2 regions of the Vreelandella sp. 2A-K22 genome follow, and region 1 is predicted to be linked to the other one. Evidence: predicted binding sites of a transcription regulator. Region 1 holds the regulator's gene; the other holds the start of a gene.
The links. The regulator FliA, encoded in region 1, starts transcription of late flagellar genes. The targets are predictions, from matches to a motif close to CTAAAGTTNNNNNNNNNNCNGCCGATA.
Positions count from the first base shown of each region.

Region 2: ACW17M_RS16570 (flagellin N-terminal helical domain-containing protein) is a predicted target of FliA. The motif match lies at 9,603-9,629, and genes of this name have one in related genera.

Region 1 is NZ_JBSUGC010000016.1:49,207-64,296, forward strand. Features, by position in the region: gene flhF (flagellar biosynthesis protein FlhF) at 1-1,623, shown strand, start outside; gene ACW17M_RS20010 (C15 family peptidase) at 1,620-2,192, shown strand; gene ACW17M_RS20015 (flagellar protein FlhE) at 2,218-2,649, shown strand; gene ACW17M_RS20020 (RNA polymerase sigma factor FliA) at 2,676-3,377, shown strand; gene ACW17M_RS20025 (motility protein A) at 3,418-4,239, shown strand; gene ACW17M_RS20030 (OmpA/MotB family protein) at 4,245-4,919, shown strand; gene ACW17M_RS20035 (sensor domain-containing diguanylate cyclase) at 4,943-6,949, shown strand; gene ACW17M_RS20040 (hypothetical protein) at 6,958-7,560, opposite strand; gene ACW17M_RS20045 (adenosylcobalamin-dependent ribonucleoside-diphosphate reductase) at 7,758-9,869, shown strand; gene ACW17M_RS20050 (hypothetical protein) at 9,927-10,721, shown strand; gene ACW17M_RS20055 (Crp/Fnr family transcriptional regulator) at 10,727-11,470, opposite strand; gene uvrA (excinuclease ABC subunit UvrA) at 11,625-14,471, opposite strand; gene ACW17M_RS20065 (MFS transporter) at 14,665-15,090, shown strand, end outside.
Region 2 is NZ_JBSUGC010000012.1:74,079-89,168, forward strand. Features, by position in the region: gene ACW17M_RS16545 (acylneuraminate cytidylyltransferase family protein) at 35-706, opposite strand; gene ACW17M_RS16550 (N-acetylneuraminate synthase family protein) at 703-1,773, opposite strand; gene pseC (UDP-4-amino-4,6-dideoxy-N-acetyl-beta-L-altrosamine transaminase) at 1,766-2,926, opposite strand; gene pseB (UDP-N-acetylglucosamine 4,6-dehydratase (inverting)) at 2,926-3,927, opposite strand; gene ACW17M_RS16565 (glycosyltransferase) at 3,927-8,369, opposite strand; gene ACW17M_RS16570 (flagellin N-terminal helical domain-containing protein) at 8,660-9,532, opposite strand; gene ACW17M_RS16575 (flagellin N-terminal helical domain-containing protein) at 9,981-10,853, opposite strand; gene fliD (flagellar filament capping protein FliD) at 11,013-12,365, opposite strand; gene fliD (flagellar filament capping protein FliD) at 12,541-13,896, opposite strand; gene ACW17M_RS16590 (UDP-glucose dehydrogenase family protein) at 14,118-15,090, opposite strand, start outside.

The sequences.
Region 1 (15,090 bases):
ACCACCACCGCCAAGCTGGCCGCTCGTTTTGTGATGCGCCACGGCACGCGCCCGGTAGCGCTGGTTACCACCGACAGCTTCCGGATCGGTGCCCATGAGCAGTTGCGCATTTATGCGCGCCTGCTGGATACCCCGATGTACGCCTTGGATGCCGAACAGCCCATCGACGATTTGCTGGGCCGCCTGCAGGGCAAGCAGTGGGTAATTATCGACACCGTAGGCATGAGTCAGCGTGACCAGCGGGTGATAGAGCAGATTGCCCACCTGCAAGGCGGACGCTCGCGAGTACGTTTGGTGCTGCTACTCAATGCTGCCAGCCAACCGGAAACCCTCGAAGAAGTGGTGCTGCGCTACCGTCAGGCCGCGCGGGCGGCGGGCGCAGAGTTAGATGACTGTATTATCACCAAACAGGATGAGGCGGGACGTCTGGCTCCAGTGTTAGATATTATTATGCGTCACGGGATGCGCGTCCTGTTTGGTTCTAATGGTCAGCAGGTGCCCGAAGATATGGCCCTTGCCGCCCCCGATGCGCTAGTGGATCAAGCGCTGAGTACCGCGACTCCTCAGCGTGAACGGGTGCAAAGTGCCGATGCGCCGATGGGAATGCCGCGCTGGTCGCGGGATGTCCTGGGCCAAGGGCGTCGTTTGTCGTCGCTATTGGCGAGGTTGCGCCAACGTGTCACGGGATTTGCGGAATTAGAAGAGATCTGGAACCTAGCTTCGCTGCCTAGTCGTTTGCAGGAAACGCATTTGGATGCATTACTTGCCGGTTATCCATCGGCAAAGACCACCTTAGGGATGGCGTGGTTTCCGCGGCGCAATGAGCGCGGCTGCGACTGGGCAATGCCGGACATTGGCCTGGACACGGATGGTGCCTGGCTGGCGCTACCCTGGCTGCAGCATCGCCACGCCGCAGGATGGCAGCCACGCTTAGCCGCGCTGTCGGCATCGAGCGGTGTAGCGGTGCACTTACTGCCGCGCTTCCCTGAACCGGATGCACTAGCGTGGCTGGAAGCCGAGCACTTGACCTGGGTCAGCCAAGTGGCCCCCAGTCATCGGTTACGCTTTCACCACGAACGTCAATCTATCCGCCAGCTATTTAGTGACAGTGTGCTAACGCACCATGTGGGCGTGCGTTTTCGTGGCCAATCGGTGCAACTGTGGACTGCCTACGCCGAAGTCGAGGACGCCAGCGGCACGGCTCTACTCGCCTGGTTCGGTGAAGTTCGCGATCCGGAAAGCGCCAAAGTAGTGGCGCGCCGCTACTGGCTTACCCCCGCTCGGCTAGGAGCAGAGGTGCTCTCACTGCTGTTAACCCAGCTGCAAAGCGAAGGCTTGGCCGCCTTGACGCGTCGCGCGTGGCAGCAGTTAAAAGAGGCCGATAGCGGGGATCTAAATGCTGAAGTTCGCCTATTGATGGCCAGCGGTGTGGCATCGGTCGCCGGGCATCTCGATGTTGCTGATGATGAGGAGGCGCAGACGCTGCGTGGCGATCTGCTCAACCTATTAGGCAACAGCCGTCGCCGCCGCGATACCGGCATGCTTGATGCACTGGTCTACGCCTTTATGGCACGAGATGCGATTCGTCAAATGGGCAGTGTTAGTCGAGAGGGCGTGGCGTGAGCGAACAGGATCAAGCATCGGGTCTACGCAAGTGGGCAAACCTGCAGCGCCAACAGCAGCAAGCTGAGGGTACAGTTGATGTTGCGGCGGCAGAACACGTGCCGGAATCTGAACAGCCTACCTCTTTGTTAACGCCGACAGCTGCAGCGGTGGAAGAGCCAGCAACGGTGGTAGCGCACCAGCCCAAAATTCCGCTTATTGTGGTCGGGCTACCGGGTAGTGGTGCAGCCCAGGTGAACAAGGTTAAAGCAAGATTAGGGCAGTGGTCGACGTTAGGTCGAAGCTGGGCCGGTGATCCTGAGGATTGGGATATTCATATCGTCATGGCCGAAACGGCCGACCTAGCCCAACTTTGCGATCAATACAGCCGTTGGGCACTGTGGATCAGTAGCGATGCCGATACCTTTGCTTCCATGTTCCGTACCTTGCGTCAATTACATGAGCGTGGCGGGCCGCGCCGTTTGCTGGCGCTCCACGAGCCGCATTTGCCGCGTCAAGGGTTGCTCAATAACTTGCGTGAGGCAGCTGATTACTACTTAAATATGGAGCTGTTGGTACTTGCACGATGAGCGCACTCTGCTGAGGAGACCAAGCATGCTAAGCTGGCTATTAAGAGGGAGACTGCTACTGAGCCCAGTACTGCTGACAGGGTGTCTACTAGCAGGGTTAACGGGAAACGCTCAGGCGACACCCGGTAGCTGGAGCAGCCAGATACCAGGTCTGATGGTAGCGATGAGTGATAGGGCAAGTGCTAGTCAAAACGCTACCCCACCCGCTGCTGCTAACAATGTGGAGTCAGCACAGCTCGGGCGTATTCATTGGCAGTTTCAATATCCCCCTGGTGCGTTATTAAACGCTTGGCTGTGCCATCCTGAGCAGTGCGTTGCGTTAGCTGGCATGCGGGGGACTACCACTGCCCTGGCGGGGTTTGCCGCGGATGCGCCGTTGCATTTTCGCTTCGCTTTACGTCCGGGGCAGCGGCCTGTTCGTGTCCAGGGGCTGCAAATGATTGTGAACTATCAGTGAAGGCTGGATAGCCGCGAGGCGAGAGGATGTACACAGCACAAGGCAGGATCAAACAGAGTGAGCTGTTGACGCAATACATGCCACTGGTACGACGTCAGGCCTTGACGCTTCAGGTCCGTTTGCCAGCCAGCATTGAGCTCGACGACCTTATTCAAGCCGGGATGGTAGGGCTGCTGGAAGCACTGGGGCGCTTCGATGCCACCCAGGGAGCAACGTTCGCGACGTTTGCCAGTCAGCGTATTCGCGGTGCAATGATGGATGAATTACGTACCCGCGACTGGTTGCCCCGCAGCGTGCGCCGCTCAGCGCGAGCGGTTGACAGTGCCGTTCGTCAATTAGAGCAACAGCTCGGACGGGCACCAGAAGAGAACGAAATCGCCCAACACCTTGAAATGCCGTTGAGTGAGTATCAGCAGCTCCTCAACGACACTAACAGTGGTCAACTGTTGCCGTTTGAAGAGCTGGTGGCCGACGGTGGCGAGCCTAGCAATAATGAATTGGCTAATTCACCGTTCGAGCAGTTGCTAGACGGCCAGCAACGACAAACGTTGATTGAGGCAATTGAAGCGCTGCCAGAGCGTGAAAAGCTGCTAATGGCGCTGTACTACCAAGAAGAACTCAACCTTAAGGAAGTAGGGGCTGTGTTGGGCGTCACGGAGTCACGCGTTTCACAACTGCACAGCCAAGCCGTCAGCCGCTTACGCGCGCGTTTACACGACTCGGCATAACACCTCTTTTTACTCACTTGTGACCGGCAAGGAGCCGTGGATGAACCCTTCGACGCTGATAGGCATATTTGCCAGCATACTACTGTTGGTGAGCGTGCTGTTTTTCACCGCAGAGTCCCCTGAAAGTTTTATCAATTTGCCGGGTTTGGCCATTGTGGTGACCGGTACCCTAGCGGCAACCTTTATCAGCTATCCGCTGAAAGAGGTGCTCCGCGTCGTACGGTTGGTGGGCTTGGTATTCCGGCGCGAAAATACCTATATGCGTGACGATATCCGCGAATTGGTGGATATGTCGCGACTCTGGTTTAAGGGCGATGTACGTGCTGTCGAGCGCGAGTTGGAGCATACCCGAAACCCGTTTTTGCGTACCGGGATCCAACTGGTCATTGCCAACACCAAAGAGGATGAAATTTTTGACATGCTGCGTTGGCGCATTGCCCGTCTTAAAGCGCGTGAGCATGCCGAGGCACAAATATTCCGTACCATGGCCACCTACGCACCCGCATTTGGCATGATCGGCACCCTGGTGGGGCTGGTCAATATGCTGGAAGTCATGGACGCAGGCGACCTGCAGGTGATCGGCCCGCGCATGGCGGTGGCCCTGCTCACCACCTTCTACGGCATTTTACTCGCCAACTTGGTGTTTAAGCCGATTGCGGTGAAACTCGAGCGCCGCACCGAAGAGCGGCTGATTACCATGAACATGGTGCTGGAAGGTATTTCGCTGATTACCAAGCGCCGCCTGCCGTCGTTTATTGAAGAGACCCTCAACTCGTTTGTAGCTAACTATCACGATGAGATCCGTGATAACAGCGTCAAACCAAGGCCTGATTCGTCGGTTAGTGCGGCGGCGAAGGGGTAGGCCAGATGCTTGACCGTGATACGCGCCACGCACTGGAAATGACGCCGTCGCCAGGCGATGGTGACGAGGGTTGGCTAACCAGCTATTTGGATGTGCTGACGCTGCTAATCACGCTCTTTGTGCTGCTGCTTTCACTGACACCGCCGGGAGGCGGTGAGGCGGCTGATACTGCTTTCATGCGCTCGGCTAGCGCTGTATCATCATTGCCGCTGGCGTCTCTAGCCACTGGTATTCAGCCCCGTCATTCAGGGGTTCAGCCGCAGTTTGATGGGCTCGCCATCCCCGGTGTCAGTGTTTCGCAAGGGAGTGAAGGGGTCACGTTACGTATTGATACCAGCCTTTTATTTCCCAGCGGTCAAGCTGTACTGACTTCCCGTGGGCAAGAGGTGGTAGAAAGCCTTATCGATGTGCTGACCCGTTTTGACGGTCAGATTTCGGTAGAAGGCCACACCGACAGCGTGCCTATTTCAACGGCCCGCTTCCCCTCTAATTGGGAGCTTTCATCAGCGCGGGCTATCGCTGTGGTGAGGCATTTAGAGCGCCAAGGATTCAATATCTCTCGTATGCGGGCCGTCGGTTATGCCGACACCCAACCCATGGAACCGAACGCAACGGCGGAGGGCCGAGCTGCCAACCGTCGCGTAGAGTTGTTGCTAAGGCAGCAGGTCGAGGGTGAATAGATTGCGAGGCCACGTTTGTGTCCATGTACCACCCGCGGTTGCAGTCGTTTGGAGCTCTGCTGGTTTTAGATGCCGATTGTCGCCGCATTCAAGCCAGTAGCACCAACTTAACCCGCTTGACCGGTATTGAGCGCCCTGAAAATGGGCCGCACACTCTTGCCTATGTGTTAGGAAAACGGCTAAGCCAGCGGGTGCGCCGCGAGTTGCAGGGGCAGCAGAAACTCTCCGGCCCGCTGGTGTTTATTCGTTCCAAGCATAGCTACATGCGTTTTCAGCTCTATGCTTACCGAGCAGGTGGGAAGGTCATCGTCGAGATTGAGCCACTCAACCCCCAAGGTAAGCGCCGCCTGCTTGGCACAGTCAATGAGCGGCTGATGCATTTAGCCGACGCAACCCACCAGGAAGAGCTGCTCGACTGCTTGGTTAACGCTATTCAACAGCTCACCGGCCATGATCGCGTCACCGTGTGCCATTTCGACAGTGATTGGCATGGTTTAATGGTTGCCGAAGCGCTGGGCAACCAGCTGCCTTCGCTGTTGGGTCAGCGCTTCCCCTCAAGCGACTTCCCTGTCGCCTTACGCAAAAGTTACCAACATTACCCCGTTCGGTTAATTGAAGACGTCGATGCGCCGCCTGAAACGCTGACTCCCGCCTACTCGGGAGTGAGCCTTAGCGGCAGCTTTTTACGCGCCCCTGCCCCTGAGCGGCAGCGGTATTTAAATCGCCTGGGGGTGCGTGGGTCATTCAGTTTGGCCATGCAGGGGGATACTGGCTTATGGGGTCTAGTGTTTTGCCATTCGCCAGCACCGCACTCGGTTGAACCCCCCGTGCGTGATGCCGTTCGCACCCTCGTGCAAATGGCCACCCAGCGCATGCTGTTGCTACGGGCGCGTCAAGAAGCCCGCTACCTACAACGGGTTCAGGATAGCCTCGTGCTCAGTGCGCGAACGCGCAGCGAGCCGCAAAGTCCCCAACAGTTACTTCATGAGCAGGCGGCTATCTGGATGAAGCTGTTTCGCGCCCATGGCGTGGTGCTGTGGGTGAATGGTGGCGCTTATCAAGCGGGTGTGACGCCGACTCCAGAAGCGATAAGCCAGTTTGTGCTGCGCCTGGAAAGAACTCATGTACATAGCGGCCCTTGGTGCACGCGCGAAATCGGCAAAGAGACGTTAACCGCTTCGCTAGCCATGCCCGAGCAGTGTGGGGCTCTAGCAGTGCCGCTGCCAATGAGTTCGACCCAGCGCGCCTGGCTGATTTTTTTTCGCCCCGAGCAGGTGGAAACGCTGTATTGGGCGATGCAGCCTACAACCAACCCTAAACCGGCCGTGATATTGGCTCCATCGGTTGCTTGGTCTGAAGAGGTAGTCGGCAGAAGTGAAGCGTGGCTGCGGGTAGAGCGCTTAGCGGCGGTAGACTTGGGGGAAGACCTGACGCTGGCGATTTCTGCCTATGAAATTAGCTCACTGAATATGCACCTGGAGCACGAACGCAAAGCCCTTGCCGAAGCCAACCAGCGTCTTGAGCAATTAGCCCATTTCGATCCTCTAACCAAGGTGTGGAACCGTTACCGCATCGAAGAAGCGATCAATGCAGAGCTGGTGGCTGCCAAGCGCTATGCGGCCGCTTTTGCCTTGCTACTGTTCGATGTGGATAACTTTAAGCAGATCAACGATGCTCACGGCCATAGCGTGGGTGACGATGTGCTGGTGGCCCTGGCGCGCTTAGTGGAAAGCTCGCTGCGTGGCTGCGACCACCTGGGCCGTTGGGGAGGCGAAGAGTTTATTGTGCTGGCGACTCATTCCGATGTTGATGCCGCCACTGGCCTGGCTGAGCGGCTGCGCTCGCTGGTAGAAGAGCTGCGTATAGAGGGCGTTGAGCAAACGGTTACAGTGAGTATCGGTGTCGCCGTTTGGCAGCCGGGTGACAGCTGTAAAACCCTTATCTCCCGGGCTGATGACGCCATGTACCGCGCTAAGCATGGCGGACGCAACCGCGTTGAAATGGCGCTTGAGCCTGTGGTGCTGATTTAAGCAAACCTTTAGGTGCCACTACCTTCACACTGGGTGAGCATCCGGTTGATCGCCGCATCGGCGCCTTTTAGGCTAAAGGTCATATACCACGGCTCGCGCTCGTCCTGGTCGAAGCCGAGAAATAGCTGCTCCCCCTGGCGCATGTCGGCCATCAGTGATGCCAAGTCACTTAAATAAAAGTGAGCATAAAACCCGTCATCGCCGCGCTCAGTGATAAATTCCGCCATGGTGTCGATAACGGGCCGCTCATCGATGCGCAGCCGAGTGGGCACCAGGTTTACTGTACGGCTCTCTCCCTGCTGCTGCTCAAGGGTGACGCGCATCTCCAGCCAGGGTAAATCGCAAACGCCCGAGGTGGCATTCAAGCTCAGCGTCGCATCCGAGTAGCTGTGGGTTTCTACCGCCCGATAGTGGCGTTCGCCCCCCAGTGAGAGCGCCATTGACTGCCAATGGTCGTGGGTGGCCACATCGTCGGTATTGAAGGTGGTCGCGTTAGCGACGGGCGTAGCGACCATCCACATGGTCGCTATCGCCACAACGGTAAACGTGAGCGTGCAAAGATACTGGGATGGAGAGCGCAGGAAGTGAGTTGCGGACATGATTAAAGCCATTTAACCCAAAACCCCAGTCTATATCGTGTTTGGGATTGGCAAAATAGTAACGCGCTGATTTTCCTATATATGGTAGAAAAAATTAAAAAAAGTGCCTCATATGGTGGGAGGTCACGTCTATACTTCACTTTGATGCTACGTATAATCGCCCTATTTGAGCGCTATAATTCACCCTCGCTGTGAAGGAGTTTTGCGACATGAGCACCGCTGCCAAGGCTATGAAGACCTCTAACGATGTCCCTATGCAGGCCCCCTCGCGGGAAATATGGGACGCCAAATACCGTCTCAAGGATCGTCATAGCCAACCCGTTGATCAGGACGTTGGTGCTACGTTTGAACGGGTTGCTCGTGCCCTGGCAGCGGTGGAGGGAGATAAAGCGGAAGAGTGGTTGCCCAAATTTCGCTGGGCGTTGGAAAACGGCGCCATTCCTGCCGGTCGTATTCTCTCCAACGCGGGGGCTGAGGCCTACAAGCCTGCGGTGAGCCTGATTAACTGCACTGTCTCCCGCACCATTCGTGACTCCATGCGCGATATCCTCGACTCAGTGGTCGATGCGGGTATGACGCTGAAATCCGGGGCGGGTATCGGCTACGACTTCTCGACGCTGCGTCATAAGGGCGCGTTCGTATTCGGCGCTGGCGCGGGCACCAACGGCCCACTGGCGTTTATGGATATCTACGACAAGATGTGCTTCACCGTCGCCTCTGCTGGTGGTCGGCGTGGTGCTCAGATGGGCACCTTTGACGTGGGGCATCCGGACGTACGTGAGTTTATTCAGGCCAAGCGCGAGGCGGGGCGCCTACGACAGTTTAACCTCAGTTTGCTGATCACCGATGAGTTTATGGAGGCAGTCAAGAACAATGCCGATTGGCCGCTGGCCTTTCCGCTGCACCCCGGTGAGAAAGAGGACGTTAAAGCGGAAGACTTGATCTACCGCGACTGGCCGGTGGTTGAAGAGGGCTACACGGTAGATGCCGAAGGCCGCGTCGCCTGCCGCATTGTTGAAGTGATTAAAGCGCGGGAGTTGTGGGACACCATCATGTCTTCCACCTACGACTACGCCGAGCCCGGCTTTATCCTGATCGACCAAGTTAATCGGATGAATAACAACTGGTTCTGCGAAGATATCCGTGCGACGAATCCCTGTGGCGAACAACCCTTGCCGCCAGAAGGCGCCTGCCTGCTGGGTTCTGTCAACCTAACCAAGTTTGTGATCGACCCCTTTGGCGCCGAGCCTCGCTTTGACTGGGAACGCTACCGCAAAGTGGTCGCGATCTTCACGCGTATGCTCGATAACGTGGTCGAGATTGCCGGTTTGCCGTTGCCCCAACAGCAGCGTGAAATAGAAGCCAAGCGCCGTCACGGCATGGGCTTTTTGGGCTTAGGCTCAACGCTCACCATGCTCAAAATCCCTTACGGTTCTAAGCAGTCGTTGGTGTTCACTGATGAGGTGAGCCGCCACTTAGCGATAGAGGGTTGGAAGCAGGCGCTGGAGCTTTCTCAAGAGAAGGGCATGGCGCCGGTGCTCGAACAGGAGCACACCATTACCCCCAAAATGCTGCGTGAGCGGCCACAGTTGGCTAAAGATGGCTACGAAGTGGGTGATCAAGTGCCAGGGCGTATCCTGCACGCCCGTTATAGTCAGTACATGGCCCAAGTGGCCGAACTTGAGCCGGAGCTTGTGTCACAGCTAGCCGAGCACGGCGCGCGCTTCACCCACCACAGCTCAATCGCGCCGACCGGCACGATTAGCCTGTCGATGGGTAACAACGCCTCCAATGGTATCGAACCCTCTTTCTCGCACCGCTATTTCCGCAATATTATTCAGTCGGGCAAGAAGACCAAAGAACAGGTCGAAGTCGTCTCCTTTGAGCTGGCCGCCTACCGTCACTTTATCGCATCTGATGCGGTGGACAGCGACCTGCCTGACTACTTCGTTACCGCCGATGCGATATCTCCCGAACAGCACGTTGCCGTTCAAGCCTCCGCCCAGCACTGGGTGGATTCAGCGATCTCGAAAACGGTCAATGTGCCTACCGAGTTCCCCTTTGAACAGTTCCAAAGCCTCTATTTGCAGGCTTATGAAAGCCGCTTAAAAGGCTGCACTACTTTCCGCTTTAATCCCGAAGCTTTCCAGGGCGTGCTCGTGCGGGAAGATGATCTTAAAAACACGACCTACGTATTCGAACTGGAAAACGGTGAAACCCTCGAACTAGCCGGGGATGAGAAGGTGATTTACGACGGTGAAGAGCATAACGCTGCCAACCTCTTTGATGGCTTAAAAGAAGGCACCTACGGCAAATGGTGATGCCGCGTTAAGCGCCATCTATTTAAAAACGCACACCTTTGCTAAGTGGAGAACACCATGGCTGTAGAAATTACCTCAAAAATTGTTGGTTACCGTATCAAGCAGCAGGAGCAGGCCGTTCCCGTTCCTGAGCTACAAGATGAAGATCCGCTAACGGTACGTATACCTTCCCGTCCGGAAGGCACTTTGGAAGCCGTGTCTGAAAAGATTTCATACGTAGGCGCGGAAGGGCGTAAAAAAGTCTATTTGCTGGTGTCGTTTATGCCAGTGGAAGGCGTGATTGGCAGTAAGCGCGTGGTGATTGAGCGCCCGGTGGAGTTCTTTTTTCCGTCAGGGCAGCTCTCCAGCGAGCACCAGTGGATCACCGCGACCATGCGCAGCCTTTCGCTGGCGGCCCGCGGTGGTTACGTCACCCAAGCGGTGGCGGATCTACGCAAAGTGGCCTGGGACAAAGGCTTGGTACGCTGTGGTATGAACCGTTGGAATAAGCCAATGTTCCACGATTCGGAAGTGGCGGCGATTGCCTGGTCGATTCAGCAGATTCTTTATCGCCGCGGTTTTCTAGATCGGGATGGCAACCAGGTGCCGGTTGAAAAGCTGGTAGAGCGTTATGCTCATCGTATGGCTCACGGCCACGCTTGGCAGCCCGGTGCTGAAGACGAAGCTAATGATGCACCCATTGAAACAGGCGCGGTGGAGTCGATTGGCGGTGATAAGGCAACGAAGGGAAAAAAGCCTGAAGGCAGTGGCCCAGCCATAGTGGGTAACTGCCCCGAGTGCCGCGGTGAGCTGATCATGATGGATGGCTGCCCGACCTGCTATGCTGGCTGCGGCTGGTCAAAGTGTGGTTAGTTTTCTCAGGCGGAATCGCCTAACAGTGGCCGGACATTGTCGGTGAGGTAGCAATCGTCAAATTCACCTTCGGTGCATAGCGCGGATAAGTCTGGAATGGTGACATGGTGGCGGTCGCGAAATACTAGGCCGTCTTCACTAAGCGCCGTAAAGGTGCGGCTAACGTGTACCGGGCTTAGCCCGAGCACATCGGCTAACTGCTCCTGTGAGAGCGGCAGGCGGAACTGGTTGCTAATATCCGGGTTGGTTTGGCGCAGCCTTAAATACATTTCATACAGAAAATGCGCCATTTTCTTACGTGCACTGCGTCTGGCCAGAGTGACGAGGCGCTCAGTGAGCAGCGCCTGCTGACGGCTGCCAATGGCAAACATCACCGAGGTGAGAGGCAGCGACTGGCGAAATATTTCCAGCATACGTTTATGCGGGAAATGACAAATCACGCCATCATCAATCATGCGCACATTTTCAAGCCGCTGCGAGAAGGCAAACTCGCGCAACCCGATGATATCGCCCGGCAAAAACACTTCGAGAATCTGTCGGTCACCATTCTCTAAGTGACGGTAGGAGTAGGCCCAACCACTTTTTAGCGTGCAAAACTCATTGGCCGCATCGCCCATCTCCCAGAGTAGCGTGCCCGACTTAATATTGGTTGGGCTCTCCTCTAGCGCCATGAGCAATCCCTTCTCATCATCGCTTAATGAGCAGTAGTGATTGAAGTGCTTAATAATACAGCTGTTTTCCTGACCCACGACGTATCCCTCCAGCACAGGATTGGATAATACTGCTAACGATTATCTGCCCGCCACTATAAACGATGTGGCCATCTACTGCGTCGCCCAAATAGGCTAACTAGCGTACCTATTTAGCCTGGGGTGAGCAGCGCTCACCCCTCGAAAACCAGCGTCAACGCTTCGTTGCACGCTTGCCTCGCGCGAGCAGCGGCGCTAAGAAGCGGCCGGTATGCGAAACGTCCTGCTTGGCGAGCTGTTCCGGCGTGCCCTCGGCGATGATCTGTCCGCCACCTGAACCCCCTTCGGGGCCAAGATCGACAATCCAGTCGGCGGTTTTGATCACATCCAGGTTGTGCTCAATCACCACGATGGTATTGCCGTGATCGCGCAGACGGTGAAGTACCGTCAGCAGTTGGCGAATATCCTCAAAGTGCAGGCCGGTGGTGGGCTCATCCAAGATATACAGCGTTTTGCCGGTATCACGCTTGGCCAATTCACGGGCGAGTTTAACCCGCTGCGCTTCGCCACCGGAAAGGGTGGTGGCGCTTTGCCCTAAGCGAATGTAGGAAAGGCCTACATCTAGCAAGGTTTGCAGGCGACGTGCAATGGCGGGCACTGGGCTAAAGAACTCCAGGGCGTCTTCCACCGTCATGGCCAGCACTTCGTGGATGGTTTTACCCTTGTAATGAATGTCCAGGGTTTCGCGGTTGTAGCGTTTGCCCTTACAGACATCGCAGGGCACGTAGATATCCGGCAGAAAGTGCATCTCTACCTTGATCATGCCTTCGCCCTGGCACGCCTCGCAGCGCCCACCCTTGACGTTAAAACTAAAACGACCGGGCTTATAGCCCCGGGAACGCGCTTCTTGGGTGCCCGCAAACAGCTCGCGAATCGGCGTAAAAATACCCGTATAGGTGGCCGGGTTGGAGCGTGGCGTGCGACCAATCGGGCTCTGGTCGATATCGATGACTTTATCAAGCTGGTCGAGCCCCTCGATCTTCTCATAGGGCGCGGCGGTCAATGTTGTCGCGCGATTTAATTCGCGCGCCGCAATCGGCATCAAGGTGCCGTTGATCAACGTCGATTTACCTGAGCCGGAAACGCCGGTGATGGCGATAAACAGCCCCAGCGGCAGGCTAAGGGTGACGTTCTGCAGGTTATTGCCGGTAGCGCCGCGCACAATCAGCTGCTTTTCTGGATTGCCGGGTATGCGGTAGGGCGGCACGGCAATTTCCCGGGAGCCAGATAAGTATTGGCCGGTCAGCGAGTTGGGGTTGTCCATCACGTCTTGCGGGGTGCCCTGGGCAACGATTTCACCGCCGTGCACACCCGCACCTGGGCCGATATCCAGCACGTGGTCGGCGGCGCGAATAGCGTCTTCATCGTGCTCTACCACAATCACGGTATTGCCTAAGTCACGCAGTCGCTCAAGGGTTTTCAGCAGTCGGTCGTTGTCGCGCTGATGCAAGCCAATCGACGGCTCATCGAGAATATACATGACCCCGACCAGGCCTGCGCCGATTTGGCTGGCTAAACGGATACGCTGGGCTTCACCGCCGGAAAGGGTATCGGCACTGCGCTCCAGGTTGAGATAGTCCAGCCCCACGTTGACCAGAAACTCTAGCCGGGCGTGAATCTCATGGACGATTTTATCGGCGATCTCACCTTTGCGTCCTGGCAGGCTTAGGTCGGCAAAGTAGCGCCACGCCTCACCAATCGGAAAGCGCACAATCTCGGCGATATTGTGATCATCCACGTAAACATGGCGTGACTCTTTACGCAGGCGCGAGCCATTACAGGTGGCGCAGGGCTGTACGGCGATGTATTTGACCAGGTCATCGCGCACCATATTGGATTCGGTTTCCCGATAGCGGCGCTGCATATTGGGCAGTACGCCTTCGAAAGCGTGTTCGCGGGTCACTTTACGGCCGCGATCACCCACGTACACAAACGGTATCTGTTCGTCGCCGCTGCCGTTTAAGATAACCTCCCGCTCGTGGCGGGCGAGCTCTTGCCAGGGCGTTTCCAGCTCAAAGCCGTAGTGCTTGGCCAGTGCCTGGAGCTGAGTGAAGTAGTAAATATTGCGCCGATCCCAGCCTTTGATCACGCCTTCGGCAAGTGATAGCTCCGGGTGGCTGATGAGCTTGTCCGGATCGAAGTACTGCTGTACGCCTAGCCCGTCACAGGTGGGGCAGGCGCCCGCCGGATTGTTGAACGAGAACATGCGCGGCTCAAGCTCCGCCAGCGAGTAGCCACACACCGGGCAGGCAAAGCGCGACGAGAAGGCAATATCGTCGCGCTCACCGTCCATAAAGTGAATCATGGCGGTGCCGTCGGCGAGGTTCAGTGCGGTTTCAAAGGACTCCGCCAAACGCTGGGCAAGGTTGTCGCGTACTTTGAAGCGGTCAACGACGACGCTGATATCGTGCTTTTTGCGCTTATCCAGTGGTGCGATGTCGTCCAGTTCCAGCACTTGGCCATCGACCAGGGCGCGTACGAAGCCCTGGGCGCGCAGCTCGGCTAATAACTGTAAATGTTCGCCTTTGCGGCCTTTGACTACCGGCGCCAGCAGCATCAGCTTGGTGCCTTCGGCGAGGTTCATGACTTGGTCGACCATCTGCGAGATGGTCTGGGCTTCCAAGTCTTCGCCATGTTCTGGACAGCGGGGCGTCCCGGCACGCGCAAACAGCAGACGCAGGTAGTCGTAAATTTCGGTGATGGTGCCCACGGTCGAGCGCGGGTTGTGGGAAGTGGACTTCTGCTCAATGGAGATCGCAGGTGACAGCCCTTCGATGTGATCCACATCGGGCTTTTCCATCATCGACAGGAACTGGCGCGCATAAGTGGAGAGCGATTCCACGTAGCGGCGCTGCCCCTCGGCGTAAAGGGTGTCGAATGCTAACGACGATTTACCCGAGCCGGAGAGGCCGGTAATCACAATCAGCTTGTTACGGGGCAGCTCCACATCGATCTGCTTGAGGTTGTGGGTGCGGGCACCCCTGACCAGAATGCTGTCCATCAACACCTCGAATCGCGCGGCAAAAGCGTGATTATACGTTTGTCGGCACCCTCCCGGCAAAACCGCTTTCATAACCCAAGATAACCTGCGGCAACTCGCGACGTTTCCAGCGCCAGCCCAAACCGCTAGAATAGAGGATTGTCACAATCCACTCTGACTCACCACATGCTTAACCACCATATAAAAGGGCATTATGCGCAAGGTTTCCGCACTATTGCTGGCCTCTGAACGACGTGCGATCAGTGGTTTGGCCGGGCTTTATGCATCGCGCATGCTGGGTCTGTTTATGGTGCTGCCGGTGTTGGCGCTGTATGCCGACATCCTTGAGGGTTCGACCCCGCTACTCGTGGGCGTGGCGCTGGGGATTTATGGTTTAACCCAGGCAACGCTGCAAATCCCGTTTGGCTTACTCTCTGACCGCATTGGTCGTAAGCGGGTGATTGCCATGGGGCTATTGATATTTGCACTCGGCAGCGTGGTCGCCGCTCTATCCGATACCATTATTGGTGTGATTGCCGGGCGAGCGCTGCAGGGTGGCGGTGCCGTTGCCGCGGCGATTATGGCGCTGCTGGCGGATCAAACCCGTGAAGAAGTGCGCACCGCCGCTATGGCCACCATT
Region 2 (15,090 bases), on a different contig from region 1:
ACAGAAAAATAATATGAATAATATTTCTCTAAAATTAAACAATATCGTTGTACTTTCTTAAAAGCTTCTCATAATCACTTTGAGTGTCCACATCACAAACTTCGTCCTCAGGCACATCAAACACCATTAACTTTTGACTATAAAAGGTTTTTTCCTTCATAAAAGAACTTCTTCTACCCCAATAAAAACTACCGTTACTCACTCTGACTTTAGGAAAAACCTGGGACTGGTTATCCATATACTCTGGAAGCATTAGTTCTGCATAACCGAATTGATTGACCCTTAATGCCTGAAACGGAGAGTAATTATAAACTGAAACCCCCATCAATACATTTGACTCTCTATTACTCTGAAAAAAAGCATAGGAAGATTTTAATGTTTTAGAGGTCAGAAGACCGGATGTCGCATAAACGCAACAAAAATTATCGCAAACTTCATTTTTCAACACATCTTCACAAACCTCTACAACTGTAGATTTATCTTGAGCTAGTGACTCTTCCCTCTCATGTATAAATGCACCTGAATTAGTAGCAATTTTACTAATTTCCTCATCTTCAGTTGAGACAATAACTTTGCAAAATAGTTGGCTTTTTAAACAACAATCAACAACATGAGAAAGTAATGTAGTATCACCCAAAGGTAAAATATTCTTACGTGGAAGTCGTTTTGACCCACCTCTTGCAGGTATGATAGCTATATTGTTCATGATAAATCCTGAACTGAAAGAACATGTCCTTTTGGTAAATCCTTATTTAGGATCATACCAGTCATTGATTCATAATAATCTGGTGCTATGCCATAACCTGGACGCTTGAACGTGACTTTGACAGTCGATAGAGCTTGACCTGCTTTCACATCTTGATCTAAAACTGCACTTCTTCTTACACTTAAACGTCTTTCCTTTTCAACCCCAGTCATAATTCGCCTCGACTGCCCCATTGCCCTCTCGACATTCCTAATAGTTTCTACAAAAGACTTCATTTCATCAGGCTCTATGGACATAATGTGCTCAACACTTCGTGTACCTTTATCCTCTGTAATCGTTTTTTCTACTAAATTAGCACCTAAAGCCACAGCTGCTATATCCATAACTTCTCCTGGAGAATGATCAGAATATGCAACAGGACAATTAAAAATCCTTTTCAAACCTGGAATCATATTAAGATTTATACTATCAAGGCGAGCAGGATAACCCGATGGACAATTGTGAATAATAAAATTGTCGTTTCCTGCTGCACGAATAACATCAACTGCTTGCTCTATTTCACCAAAAGTAGCGCTTCCTGTATCGAGTTGAATTGAAACACCAAGCCTTGCAATCTTTCTCAGCCATGGTAAATAGTTCACATCAGCAGATGCGACCTTTATTGAGTGACAACCTATTTTCTCAACAAGTCTAAGCCCCGCCTCATCTCCTATAGTTGCAAAAAAGGTTAGGCCGAGAGAATCAGAATAAGCTTTCAACTTTTCCCATTCGTCATCACTCAAAGATCTTCTCTTAAAAATCTCATAAAGAGATTCACTAACAGTCTCTGTAACACCCGTTTTTTTATCCACCAACACTTCATAGCTATACATTAAAGACTTATCTGCCACTAATTCATCTGGGTCAAATATTTGAAACTTTACTGCATCCCCCCCTGCTTCAGCTGCATATTTAACTAGCCTTTTTGCACTTTCAAAACCATTATGAGTAGGCCCTGCTTCAAACGTGACAAATGTAGGGAATCCATCACCAACATTTTTTTTATCAATCCTCACAACTCTATTCACTTAACACCTCGCATAACTTTTGACAAACTTCATCTTGAGCTTTGTAGTCTATTTTTTGATGGAGAGGCAAACTAATTGCTGTTTTGTAATATTCATCTGCTATTGGAAATTCTTCATATCTAACTTCCATAGCCTTATAATATGGTTGTTTATAAATGGGGATATAATGCACATGAACGCCAACCCCCTTTCTACGCAATTCTTCAAACACTTCACGGCGTGTTTTATTTATCTTATCAAGTTTCAGACGGATCACATATAAGTGAAAACCAGAATAGCTGCTAGGGTGACGCCATGGTGTGTGAACAGGCAGTTCTGCTAATAGAACATCGTAACGCTTAGCAAGAGCGTGACGGTGAGCAACATAAGCATCCAGGCGACTCATCTGACTTATACCTAACGCTGCTTGCAGTTCAGTCATTCGGTAATTAAAGCCTAGATCTATCTGCTGATAGTACCAAGAGCCATCGGTTTCGTGTGTCATCTGTACAGGGTCGCGAGTTATGCCATGGCTGCGGAGCAAAGTCATTTTGTTGGCTAACTCATCACTGTTAGTTACCACCATACCGCCTTCAGCTGTAGTGATGATCTTCACCGGGTGAAAACTAAACACCGTAATATCGCTGTAACGGCCATTGCCAATGAACTCATCTTGGTATTTTCCACCAATTGCGTGGGAGGCGTCTTCAATTAGGCGAAAGCCGTAATGCTGGCTTAGCGCGCTAATCGCCTGCATATCACACGATTGGCCGCATAAATGCACTACAACGACGACCTTTGGCAAGCGCCCTTCTTTTTCCGCTTTTTTTAGCTTAGCCGATAGCGCTTTCGGGCAGAGATTGTAGGTGCTAAGATCGATATCAACAAAATCTACCTTAGCACCGCAGTACAGCCCACAGTTAGCTGAAGCAACAAAGGTGATTGGTGAAGTCCACAGCCAATCTCCTTCACCAAGTCCTAGCGCCAAGCAGGCAACATGTAGTGCAGAGGTAGCACTATTGACTGCCAAGGCGTGTTTTGCCCCTACATGTGCGGCTACTGCCTGCTCGAAGCGAGGTACTTGCGGCCCCTGAGTGAGGAAGTCAGACTCCAGCACAGAGATCACTGCATCTATATCAGCTTGAGTAATCTCTTGGCAGCCGTAAGGGATCATTAAATAGCTCCGATTTTATCGCGGTTCTGATTAATCCATGCGTTAAGCTCACCATCCGTCATCCATTCGGTATTGTTATTGCTGGAGTAGACGAAGCCATCTGGCACACGCTTGCCGTCTTTAATGCGGTTGGCGTCCTTATCCCAGCCATTTATTTGCGGTAGTATCTTGAAATGTTCGGGATATTCATAGGTATAGAGGGCATCCTCAGCGCTGATCATTTGTTCATGAAGCTTTTCACCGGGTCGAATACCCACAATTTCCTGTTTAGCTTCTGGAGCGATCGCGCGCGCCAAGTCAGTTACCTTCATCGATGGGATTTTCTTTACATAGATTTCGCCACCTTCCATGTCCTCAAAAGCGTGCCAAACAAGTTCCACACCTTCTTCCAGCGAAATCATAAAGCGCGTCATTCGCTCATCTGTAATAGGCAAAACACCTTTTTCCTTAACCGACATAAAGAACGGAATTACTGAGCCGCGCGACCCCATAACATTACCATAACGCACTACAGAAAATCGCGTGTTATGTCCACCTGCGTAAGAATAATTACCTGCAACAAAGAGTTTATCTGAAGTCAGCTTAGTTGCACCATAAAGATTGATCGGGCTGCTGGCTTTATCGGTTGAAAGCGCCACTAATTTTTTTACACCTTTATCAATACAAGCATCAACAAGGTTCATGGCACCTATCACATTAGTCTTGATACACTCAAAAGGATTGTACTCGGCAGTGGGAACGATCTTAGTCGCCGCCGCATGAATAACGTAATCAACTCCATCTAAAGCACGGTAAAGACGATCACGGTCACGTACATCACCAATAAAAAAACGGACGCGATGGTCGCCTTCAAACTTCTTTGCCATCTCCCACTGCTTCATCTCATCACGAGAGAAGATAATAACTTTTTGTGGATCATAGTGAGCCAAAAGCATCGGAATAAAGGTGTGTCCAAAAGAACCTGTTCCACCAGTGATAAGAATTTTTGATTGATTAAACATTACTCATACGCCTCAGAGATGAAGGAGGGAATTTGCATTAACTCGCCACTTGGCTGGATCAATTCACGGTATGGGATGCCAAGATACTCGCACTCAGCTGCTGAGGTGCTAAATGGCATTACTATGACTACTTCCCTTGCATTAGCATACGCCCGTTCAATTGGGCGTTGCTGAGCATCTATCTTCACTCCTGGCATCAACCCCAACAACCTTTTTTCTATCTCTTTACTATACCCGTGCTGCCGTCGAAACCTAACCACAACACGCTTCTTATCTCCATTATTCAGCGAATCAAAAAAGATTCTTATTGCATCCTCGCTGTAAAAATCTAAATCTGTGCCATCATAAAAATTTGGCACAATAGTTTTATGAGGCATTATTAACAATATTTCCTCGTTTGATTTAAAAAGCATTTTATATCGCCTTTTAAGATCAATTAGTCGATGAGGCTTTTCTGACACAGTTTTTCCACTATCATCCTCCCAACCCCAAGTATAAAATGCGCTAGCTATCCTCTTTTCAATCCCTATCATAAAATGCAAAGGGTTTTTTTCATACCCTGGGCCATGTTGATGAAGATACAATGGCACATCTTTTTCAGTTAAAATAGCTGCTATTAGTCTAGAAGTAATGGTGGGTAGCATCGCTGAAAAAACAAATTCAGGTTTCCGGTTTTCTAAATTTTTTTCAATCATTTGGTAAAGAGGCATAAAATCTTCTAGCAACTCTGTAGGCAAACATAGCGCTAAGCTAGCCCAAAACCCCTCATAACCTTCAGCTGAGTTAACTTCATCTAGCCTAGCAAGCTTATAGCGGGCACTCCAATCAACCTTATCTGCTAAGAAAGTATCAAAAGTGGGCACATCTACAAAATCAACACCGGTAGACTTATACTTAGCCTTCCAATATTTAGGATTATGCACACCTAGATTATAAGCTATAGAATTATTTTTCAATTCATAGCTATCGAGCAACTCACGAACTTTAACTTCTTTATTTCTCATCAATTCAAAGCTTTCTGCACCCTTTAATTTCCCGTTTTGCGCATCCCAGGGAATAACATTACTCACTACATAAGGAGACATCGACCCTACAAGCGTCTCCGTTTTATTCATGTATTCTCTAAACGTTCTATAAGGAAAATTCGTTAGTATAGCCTCTGCATCTGGAACTGCATTTAACAGCCCATTATTCCAACGGGCAATATACCTTGAGACAAAGCGCTGCCCCAAGAAATAATGCAACAATATCTCCCAGAACCTCTCACTCTTATCTAAACCATGAATAGCATTTAACTCTTCCGTTAACACCTTACGAGAAAACTCATAAAGTTCACCTAGCTTCTGAGTAATTTTATAAGTTGATTTCTCCCTCGGGCTACCCAGCCCCTTCGGACGCGACACATCACTAACTACAACACCCTCTTTATCTTTAGACAAAGAAGTCTTTTTTACTGCTAAAGTATCAAGATTACTGTAGTTATATAATTCGTAATCCATACCTAAAAGATAAACACACAAATCTCTATATGCTCGTTGCGACAGATGGGCTCTTTCAAAGTTTATCAGTTTCGGCTGAGTCAATTCGATATTACAGGAATAAATGACTTTATCATCCATACCTTCGGCATCAATCTGCAAAATATCGATTTGTTGCTCTTCCCAAGAAGAGGTGTTTAGAATAGTCAAAAGATCATGTGAAGGCACTTCAATCTTTTCTATAACATCATCTATCTTAGTATTTTTAGGAAAATTTCCTTGTGCATGTTTTATAACATGTTTTTTATCAAATGAAGAAAAACCACTAGGCACTCGGTAACTAGGCGAATCGTGTAAATACCTTTTTGTGAATAAGCTGTAGTAAGTTGGCTTAATACGATAAAGGCTCAGCAGTGAATCAGGACCGACGGCATAATTAGCGATGTGAGCTTCGGGGTGAAGAGCATAGTTTTTCTCTAAGTGCTCTAGGATATTACTTTGTGGCTCAATGAGAAGAATCTTGGTCTTCTCTTTGTTACGCATAACAACTTCATAGATTGGGTCGTTAATACACCCATCATTTGCACCGACTTGAACCACTTTTGTGTAACTTTTATTATCAATAATAGTTTGCATATTTCGCACATACAAACTCGCATCGTTCACTTCTTTAACATTGATTTTGTTATCATCATTATTGTCCGGGTGCTGAGATAATAACTGGTCTGAACCGTCGCTATCTTGCTGTTGCTTTGAGATACGCGGGAGTAAATCTTGTGCTTCAAGAAATTCCAGTGCCTTCTCCTGACTAACATCGGCTATCAGTTCAAAAGCAACATCATGCGCCGCAAAGCCTGCACTCAGTATAAAAGCAAGCTTGGTCTTATTTTCGTCGTTTAGAACTCCCATTCGCTCATGGCTGGGGAGAAATAGTACATCGGCACTTTCTTGCTCAGTGGCACAAGGTGTGCGGGCGTTCAGTTCTTTTGGCAAATGGCTGTAATGGCAAATATTATGGAAGCGATAAAAGCGAAAGCCATTTCGGCTGGCCCAGTGCTGTAGTTCAGCCAGGCTGGGTTGCTTTTCATGGGTGAGCTGGAAGGGAACACGCGCCTGAATCAGCAGCGTGTCTGCAAGTGACTTTTTACCATTTTCCAGTACGGCCATGGCATCGCTTAGCTCATCAAGAATAAGCCAATCCAGGCTTCCCAGTCCGTCAATACTATCCAGCGCCACTGTATTAATTGCTAGCTCAGCCAAAGGCTTTGCAGCCAGATGGTGGCGTTTGGGAAGCTTTTCGGTCGGTAGCGGTGTAAGCGTGCTGGTCATTTCGGGGGCGACGCAAGCATGCAGCGTTGTAGGTTCTCCATCACCTAACAAGGCATGCTGGAATAACTGAATATAATCGCTGCCTTCGTATTGCTTGGCATCCTTTACTTCGCTGGCAGGGTCAAAGGCGACTATGCCAAAGGCTTTCGTTGACGCCATCTGGTCGGCAAGGCCGCTTTTGATCAAACTGGCACGGTTGTCGAGCACCATGATTTTACCTTTGATTTGCCAGGTAAAATCATCGTTAAGCCATAAACGGCTCCCTTGCGCTTCTTTGTCCTGTTTGGTTCCTGGTTGAGTGCCAACCAACTGTTGCAGAGAGTTATCGACCTTGAATTCAGGCTTGCTTGCACGGCTGGCTAGGCGCTGGCGATGACGTTTTTTCTGGCTAATGGCAAAGTCTTTGTTGCCAGCGCGCCCCCCTACCAGGGGCGTTAAAGCGTTAATTAGCCGCTCAGTGGCGCGATCAAGGTGATGCTTCTTTTTACCTACTTGCCAGGCTCGCTCCACATAATTCTGATAAAGTGCTTCGTCATCGAAAAAGCTGATGACTGCGTCGACTAGAGGTTGAAGCTCGTCGTCACTGAGCAGATGCTGGTAGGGTTCTTTATAGCACTCATCAGGGAAGTCAAAAGCAATACCAGCGTCACCAATCATTTCGGGCATACCACCGCGGTTGGTAATTAGCGCTGGAATGCCATTAAGCATAGCTTCTGCTAACATACGCCCAGAGCTTTCCCACCATAAGCTAGGCGCCACTACCACACGGGCACGGCTATAAGGGCCACGCATATCACTGGTGTTAGGCGTCACCATGACATTACTTAAAGAGCTACGCTGCTCTCCCATTCTGCTTGTGGTCTCCCGCAGCACAGCTGGCCAGTCGGCCCGGGCTTCTACCACTTCAAGCTTAATATCGGGTCTTTCTCGCTCCAGCTTTTCTGCCAGTTGCACAAATACGCTGACACCTTTTTGCCAGCTAGGGTTAACAAACAGCAGTCGACTGCGCTCATGGTGTTCGGCAATGAAGTTTTCCGGAGCGATGAACTTACCCACCGGCTTGGCGACATAGCCCACCGATTTGCGGTACATATCCGCCGTGGCTTGGCTGTCGGTAAGGATTAAATCAACATCACGACACCAGCGTGATGCCTTATAATTGCCGTTGGCCAGATAGAAGGCGACAGGAATACCGCGGTCACGGGCTTCATCGGCAATTAGCAAGTCCAGGGTTTGGCCACCGTAGAACCACACAACATCAGGCTTAAATGAATCCAGCATATAAAGATACTGGCTATACCATAGCCCTTCTTCATGCGCTGTAAAATGATTACGATTATGGCTGTAGCTGACCACCAATTGGTGAATTAGCGGGCTATCCTCGGCTTCAATCAATTGATGCAAGTGAGCGTTCAGGTCTGGGTATTGCTCCTTGAGTCTCCCCATTCCCTTGGGGTTATCAAAAATGGTTGCCCCCAACACTTGAACTTCATAGCCTCGCGCCACCAGCTGTAGCAACATTTGCCGCACGGTCATGCTGGCACCGCTGGAAGTATCCAGCAAACAGTAAGGATTGGCCCAAAGCAAGCGGGGTTTGCGTTTTTGAGTAGCGGATGCTGGGGTGTTCTTAACCATAAAGCGGCTCACAGGGAAAAATGGCAATTTATCTAGTTTACCGCGTTAGAACAGTGGGCAAAGGCGCGAATGCCCCCGTATTTAAGTAGGTGTTCTCTCGATCAGTACTGCTCCGAGGTTGGAACAAGCAACAAATTGAGATTTTAAATATAAGCTGCTCGCGATTACTATCTCTAGATAAATCGTCAGAAGCACAACCGCATCGCGATTATCAGGCTTGCATGCAAAAAAAACAGGGCTCTACTGGAGCCCCGTCATTACTTTCTTTTATAACATTACCAGCTAAAGGATTAGCCCAGCAGAGACAGTACAGACTGCGGCGTCTGGTTAGCCTGCGCCAGCATGGAAGTACCTGCCTGCTGAAGGATGTTAGCGCGCGTCATATTCGATACTTCCACCGCATAGTCGGCATCTTCTATGCGCGAACGAGCCTCAGTCAGGTTGGTCGACGTCGTCGCTAAGTTATCAATTACCGAGTCAAAGCGGTTAAGCGTAGCACCCAACGTCGCGCGGTTGGTGTCCAAAGCTGATGTAGCTGTGTCAACGGAATCGATCAGGTTTTGGAAGGCTTGGGCAGCACCACCGCTAGCTGCACTAACAGCAGTAGAGTCGAACGTGGAGCCTGTAATTGCAGAGTTGCCAGAAGCAAGTGCTAGGCCTGCAACTGTTGCATCAACTGTTGCCACTTCAATAACATCTTCAGCTTCAGTATTAGAACCAACCTGAATACTTAAGCTAACGCCACCAGAATTCAGCAGGTTAGTGCCGTTGAAGTTATTACTATCAGCTACACGATCAATCTCGGCCAGGCGTTCATTGATTTCGGTTTCAATGGCTGCGCGATCATCTGCAGTGTTGGTGTCGTTGGCACCCTGTACCGCTAGCTCACGAATACGCTGCAGGTTGTCGTTGACTTGGTCAAGGCCGCCTTCCATGGTTTGCACCAGGGAGATACCATCACTAGCGTTACGGCTAGCCTGATCCATGCCTTTGATTTGGGCAGTCATTTTGTTGGCGATGGCTTGACCAGCGGCATCGTCAGAAGCGCTGTTGATGCGCAGGCCAGAAGACAGACGCTCTTGCGCTTTGGCCAGCATAGACTGGGAGTTGGACAGGTTATTCTGGCCGATCAGGGCAGTAATGTTAGTGTTGATTACAGACATGTGTGTGCTCCTCGAAATTTAACTGGCCTTATGGCCTGCTTTGCGGCACTTGCGTTGCCGTTATTATAATTAACGGCAGCTCCACCTAATTCTTTAGAAAAAAACGCTCTTTTTTATGAAAAGTGCTGTAACTTATCTAGTTACTTTTCATAGTGCTAAGCATGCACAGACGCCCTCCCCTTCTAGAGTTGCCGCATACGGCCGTACTTAGTAGCTATACGGCATAGCCACTAGCCATCCATTACAGCCACTTTGACTGCACGGTCATGTTAGCGCCATCGAAAATATTTAGTAGGCAAGAAATAGAGGCTTAACAAAGGCACATAATGCTTATTATTTCAACAGCAATCAGAAACTCAACAACATCGAGATTAACAAGCTTAAATGCAAAAAACGGGGCCTATTGGCCCCGTCATTACTTTCTTTTGCAACATTACCAGCCAAAAGATTAGCCCAGCAGAGACAGTACAGACTGCGGCGTCTGGTTAGCCTGCGCCAGCATGGAAGTACCTGCCTGCTGAAGGATGTTAGCGCGCGTCATATTCGATACTTCCACCGCATAGTCGGCATCTTCTATGCGCGAACGAGCCTCAGTCAGGTTGGTCGACGTCGTCGCTAAGTTATCAATTACCGAGTCAAAGCGGTTAAGCGTAGCACCCAACGTCGCGCGGTTGGTGTCCAAAGCTGATGTAGCTGTGTCAACGGAATCGATCAGGTTTTGGAAGGCTTGGGCAGCACCACCGCTAGCTGCACTAACAGCAGTAGAGTCGAACGTGGAGCCTGTAATTGCAGAGTTGCCAGAAGCAAGTGCTAGGCCTGCAACTGTTGCATCAACTGTTGCCACTTCAATAACATCTTCAGCTTCAGTATTAGAACCAACCTGAATACTTAAGCTAACGCCACCAGAATTCAGCAGGTTAGTGCCGTTGAAGTTATTACTATCAGCTACACGATCAATCTCGGCCAGGCGTTCATTGATTTCGGTTTCAATGGCTGCGCGATCATCTGCAGTGTTGGTGTCGTTGGCACCCTGTACCGCTAGCTCACGAATACGCTGCAGGTTGTCGTTGACTTGGTCAAGGCCGCCTTCCATGGTTTGCACCAGGGAGATACCATCACTAGCGTTACGGCTAGCCTGATCCATGCCTTTGATTTGGGCAGTCATTTTGTTGGCGATGGCTTGACCAGCGGCATCGTCAGAAGCGCTGTTGATGCGCAGGCCAGAAGACAGACGCTCTTGCGCTTTGGCCAGCATAGACTGGGAGTTGGACAGGTTATTCTGGCCGATCAGGGCAGTAATGTTAGTGTTGATTACAGACATGTGTGTGCTCCTCGAAATTTAACTGGCCTTATGGCCTGCTTAGCGGCGCTTGCGTCGCCGTTATTATAATTAACGGCAGCCCAACTCAATTCTTTAGGAAAAAATGCTCTTTTTTTATGTAAAGTACTGTAACTTTTCAGTTATTTCTCAACTGCACGCTTAGTTGCTGTTCTGCATATTACTCAGCATGCTGAACTGCTGGGAGAGATAGCTGCTCATGGAGTTCATTTGGGCGATCAAGCCATCTAATTGCCCAAATTGCTTGCGATAACGTTCGACGCTCCGCTCAATACTGCTTTCCATACGCAGTTTCCGCTCTTCCAGGCTGTCTACCCTTAGCTCAGCGCTATCAACCGAGCTTTGAATAATCCCATCTTCCTCAGTAATTGCTTCAAGCGTTGCATTTAAGCGCCCTGCAAAGCCGCCTTCTTCCGTGTCACCCGCAAAAAAGGTGGATAGCCCCTCAGGGTTATTAGCGATAGCATCGTCTAACTTATCCTCATCAACTTTTAGACGTCCACGCTCATCAATGGCAATACCCAACTGAGAAAGTCGTGAAATATCGCCTGTTCCGAGGTTGTCAGTGATATCCCGACGTAGACGGTCTTCAATGGTACGAACGGTGCGGTCGCCAATTAGTTCGCCAGACGTTTCGCCTTCGCCGTTGTATGCGGTCATTCGGCCAACGGTGGATTTCATTTCGTTGTAGTTTTTAACGAACTCGTCAATCGCGCCTCTCAACGACTCTTCATCGCGCTCAATGACCAGCGTAACGGAGCTACCAGAGGCCGCCGTGAGGTCAAGCGTTACGCCTTGAATTGCCTCTTCAACGCGGTTGGTTTTACTGGTGATAGCAATGCCATTAACATTCAGTTCAGCGTCCTGACCTGAACGCTGGGTGGCTGCATCCATGGTCAGCGATGCCAAGCCTGAGAAGCCCTCCAGCGAAGCATCTTGGCCTGTTTCCTTTGAACTCAGCGCTAAACGGTACCCAGTGCCATCATTAACGATAGAAGCAGTAACACCAGCCTCTTTATCCGCGTTGATTTGGTCACGAACATCCGCCAGCGTACTGCCTGCTGAAATATTAACGTCGTAGCTTGTTTGTGTACCACCAGCACCAAAATTAAGTGTAAGCGTCGCATCGGCAGCCGTTAGCTCTTGATCTAGCGCCACGCTATTAGAAGCTGCGCTGCCTGCGCGGGCCAATTGAGTAACGGTGACTTCATAGCGCCCTGCGTTAGCGGTTTCGCCTGCTGTTGCCAACACGCCATCGCCCGTCACGGTGCTTTTTTGCTGCTTAAACGTAGAAGCATCATTCAACGCAGCGATGGAGGCTTGCACTCTATCCATTGCCGACTGAAGGCGCCCATAAGCAGATATTTTAGTTTTCTGAGCACTTTGCTGCTCTAGAATAGGCACAAGCTTTTGGCGCTCTGCCGCTTGAAGCTGATCCACCAAACCTGAGAGATCCAACCCAGAACCTACACCGAGTGCTGTGATCGATGCCATGGGGCTCATTCCTTATAAGAAGTAGAGAAAGGTGTCTAGGTAACCTATCGGCTACGGAAGAACAAACTTTAGAGGTAATGCCTTTTTTAAGCTGTTTTTAAAGCATTGCAAAGAAAAATGCCCAACACATAGTGCCGGGCATTTTGTAAGCTATTAATTTAGCTAGCTTATCTGCTTAACCTTGGTTTTGCTGCCCCAACACAGCAAACTGCTGGGTCAAATAAGCGCTTGTCTGGTTCATTTGCGCCACCATACTATCCATTGCTTGAAACTGCGTGCGATAACGCTCAACGGTTTGTTCGATACGGTTTTCAGTGGTCGCAAAACGATCTTCTAACGAACTAACGCGGCTTTCAGATGAGCTAACGGCGCTTTCAAGCCGACCACCTGTACCCACAAGGCCCTCAAGCGCTGAAGCTATTTGGCCTGCCATACCACCTTCCTCACTATTGCCAGCAAAGAAACTGGCTAACTGGTCTGGCTGAGTAGCAACAATGCTATTTAACTTATCTTCATCAATTTCCAGCTTGCCATCCACTTGAAGTGAAATACCAATATCGGATAACACATTAAAGCCATCTCCGCCGACAACAGCACTGATTGTTTGGCGAATCTCTCTTTCAACAGCGCGAGTAGTTGCATCAGCATTCAGCCCTGCCGCCTGGCCCGTCTCTGGATCAAAGGCTGTCAAAGTCGTAATGGTCTCTTTAAGCGTGTTGAAATCATCGACAAAAGCGGTGACCTGCTCGCGAATAGCTTCGTCATCCTGCTCAACGGTTACAGTGCTCGTCGCGCCAGCCTCAGCAAGGTTCAAGGTAACGCCTTGAATTGCACCTTCCACTTGATTGGTGGGGCTAACGATATCGATTCCATTGACGTTAAACGCTGCATCCTGGCCCGCTTGAACCACCTGTGCATCGGAGGTTGCGACGCCAGCGGCTAGAATGTCAGAAAAATTAGTGCTTTCAATACTCGCGTCTGCGCCGGTATCGGTAGCATTAACGGAAAGCCGATATCCTTCGCCATCATTGATAATTGAGGCGTTTAAGCGGCCATCGCTCTGTTCATTAATGGCGTCACGCATATCTTCAAGAGAACTGCCGTCGGGGATAGTAATCGTGGTCAGGTTTCCATCAGCGATAGTAAAATCTAAAGACTGTTCGCCCGTCACTATACTTTCTACTGCTGTTTCCAGACGCTCCGTCACCAAGCTACTGGCAGTAGCTAACTGATTGACCTCCACTTCGTACTGGCCTGGCTGAGCCTCATTACTGCTAACAGCACCAACTGCACTGCCTTCTACATTGGTTGTCAGGCTATCGAATGACGACCCATCATTAAGGGCTTGAGCAGAGCTTTGAAACTGCTCAAGCGCACTTTTAAGCTGACCGTAGGCAGATATCTGCGTTTGCTCAGACTTAATCTGCTGCGCAATGGGCTCAAGCTTTGCTTGTTCTGCAGTTTTTAATTGCTCCAGCAAGCCGTTCAGATCCAAGCCAGAACCGATGCCTAATGATGTAATAGAAGCCATAGAACCAATGCCTTTTTTGAATACATGTAGCTACGATTCGCGTTCCTTCATTAAGCAATACGCAGCACTATTTTTAATACGACTACCTTAAAACCTCGGCTAGGTGAAGAATAACTTAAATATTCTTCTTCTTTTTTTTCGTATTAAGACGTTGTTTAAAGTAACAAAGCGTAACAGCCATCATCAATTAATGAGAGAACCCACAATAATAGATTCCTCTTTTAGCTGCTCTCTCTCCCCACCCCAACGTAACGCATCCCTGCTTCTTTAACGGCACTTGGCGTGTACAAATTACGCCCGTCGATGACGACTTTTCCAGCCAATTGGTCGGCTAGCCAATCAAAATCGACACTGCGAAACTCTTTCCATTCGGTGCAGATAACCAAAGCATCGGCACCTTTAACTGCCTGAATCCGGTCGCCTGCTAGCATCAGGTCATCCCGCTCCCCGTAAATGCGTCGGCATTCTGCTATGGCTTCGGGATCAAACGCCTGCACCTTAGCGCCCGCTTGCCAGAGTGCTTCCATTAACGTACGGCTTGGGGCTTCACGCATATCATCCGTATTGGGTTTAAAGGCCAAGCCCCATACTGCAATGGTCTTACCGCTTAGATTGCCTAAGTTATCTTGCAGTTTTGTGAACAGGGTCTGCTTTTGGCGTAAATTCACTGACTCGACAGCGCTGAGCAGTTCCGGCGTATAGCCTAATTGACGCGCGGCACGCTCTAACGCCTGGACATCTTTGGGGAAGCAGGAGCCGCCGTAGCCGCAGCCTGGGTATATAAAGTGGTAGCCAATACGTGGGTCGCTGCCAATCCCTCGGCGTACGTCTTCAACGTCAACTTCGAGGCGTTCGGCAAGATTGGCGATCTCGTTCATAAAGCTGATTTTGGTGGCGAGCATGGCGTTGGCGGCATATTTGGTCAGCTCTGCGGCCCGCACGCTCATAAACATCAGCTTTTCGTGGTTGCGGTTATAGGGGGCGTAGCACTCTTGCATATGGGCTTTCACCCGCTCGCTCTCCGTACCAACGATAATCCGCGCGCCACGGGTAAAGTCTTCAATCGCCGCCCCCTCCTTCATAAACTCAGGGTTCGAACACACATCGAATTCGAGTGATGCACCGCGCTGTTCGAGCACATCACTGATAACGGCGTGGACTTTTTCCGCAGTGCCCACCGGCACGGTAGATTTA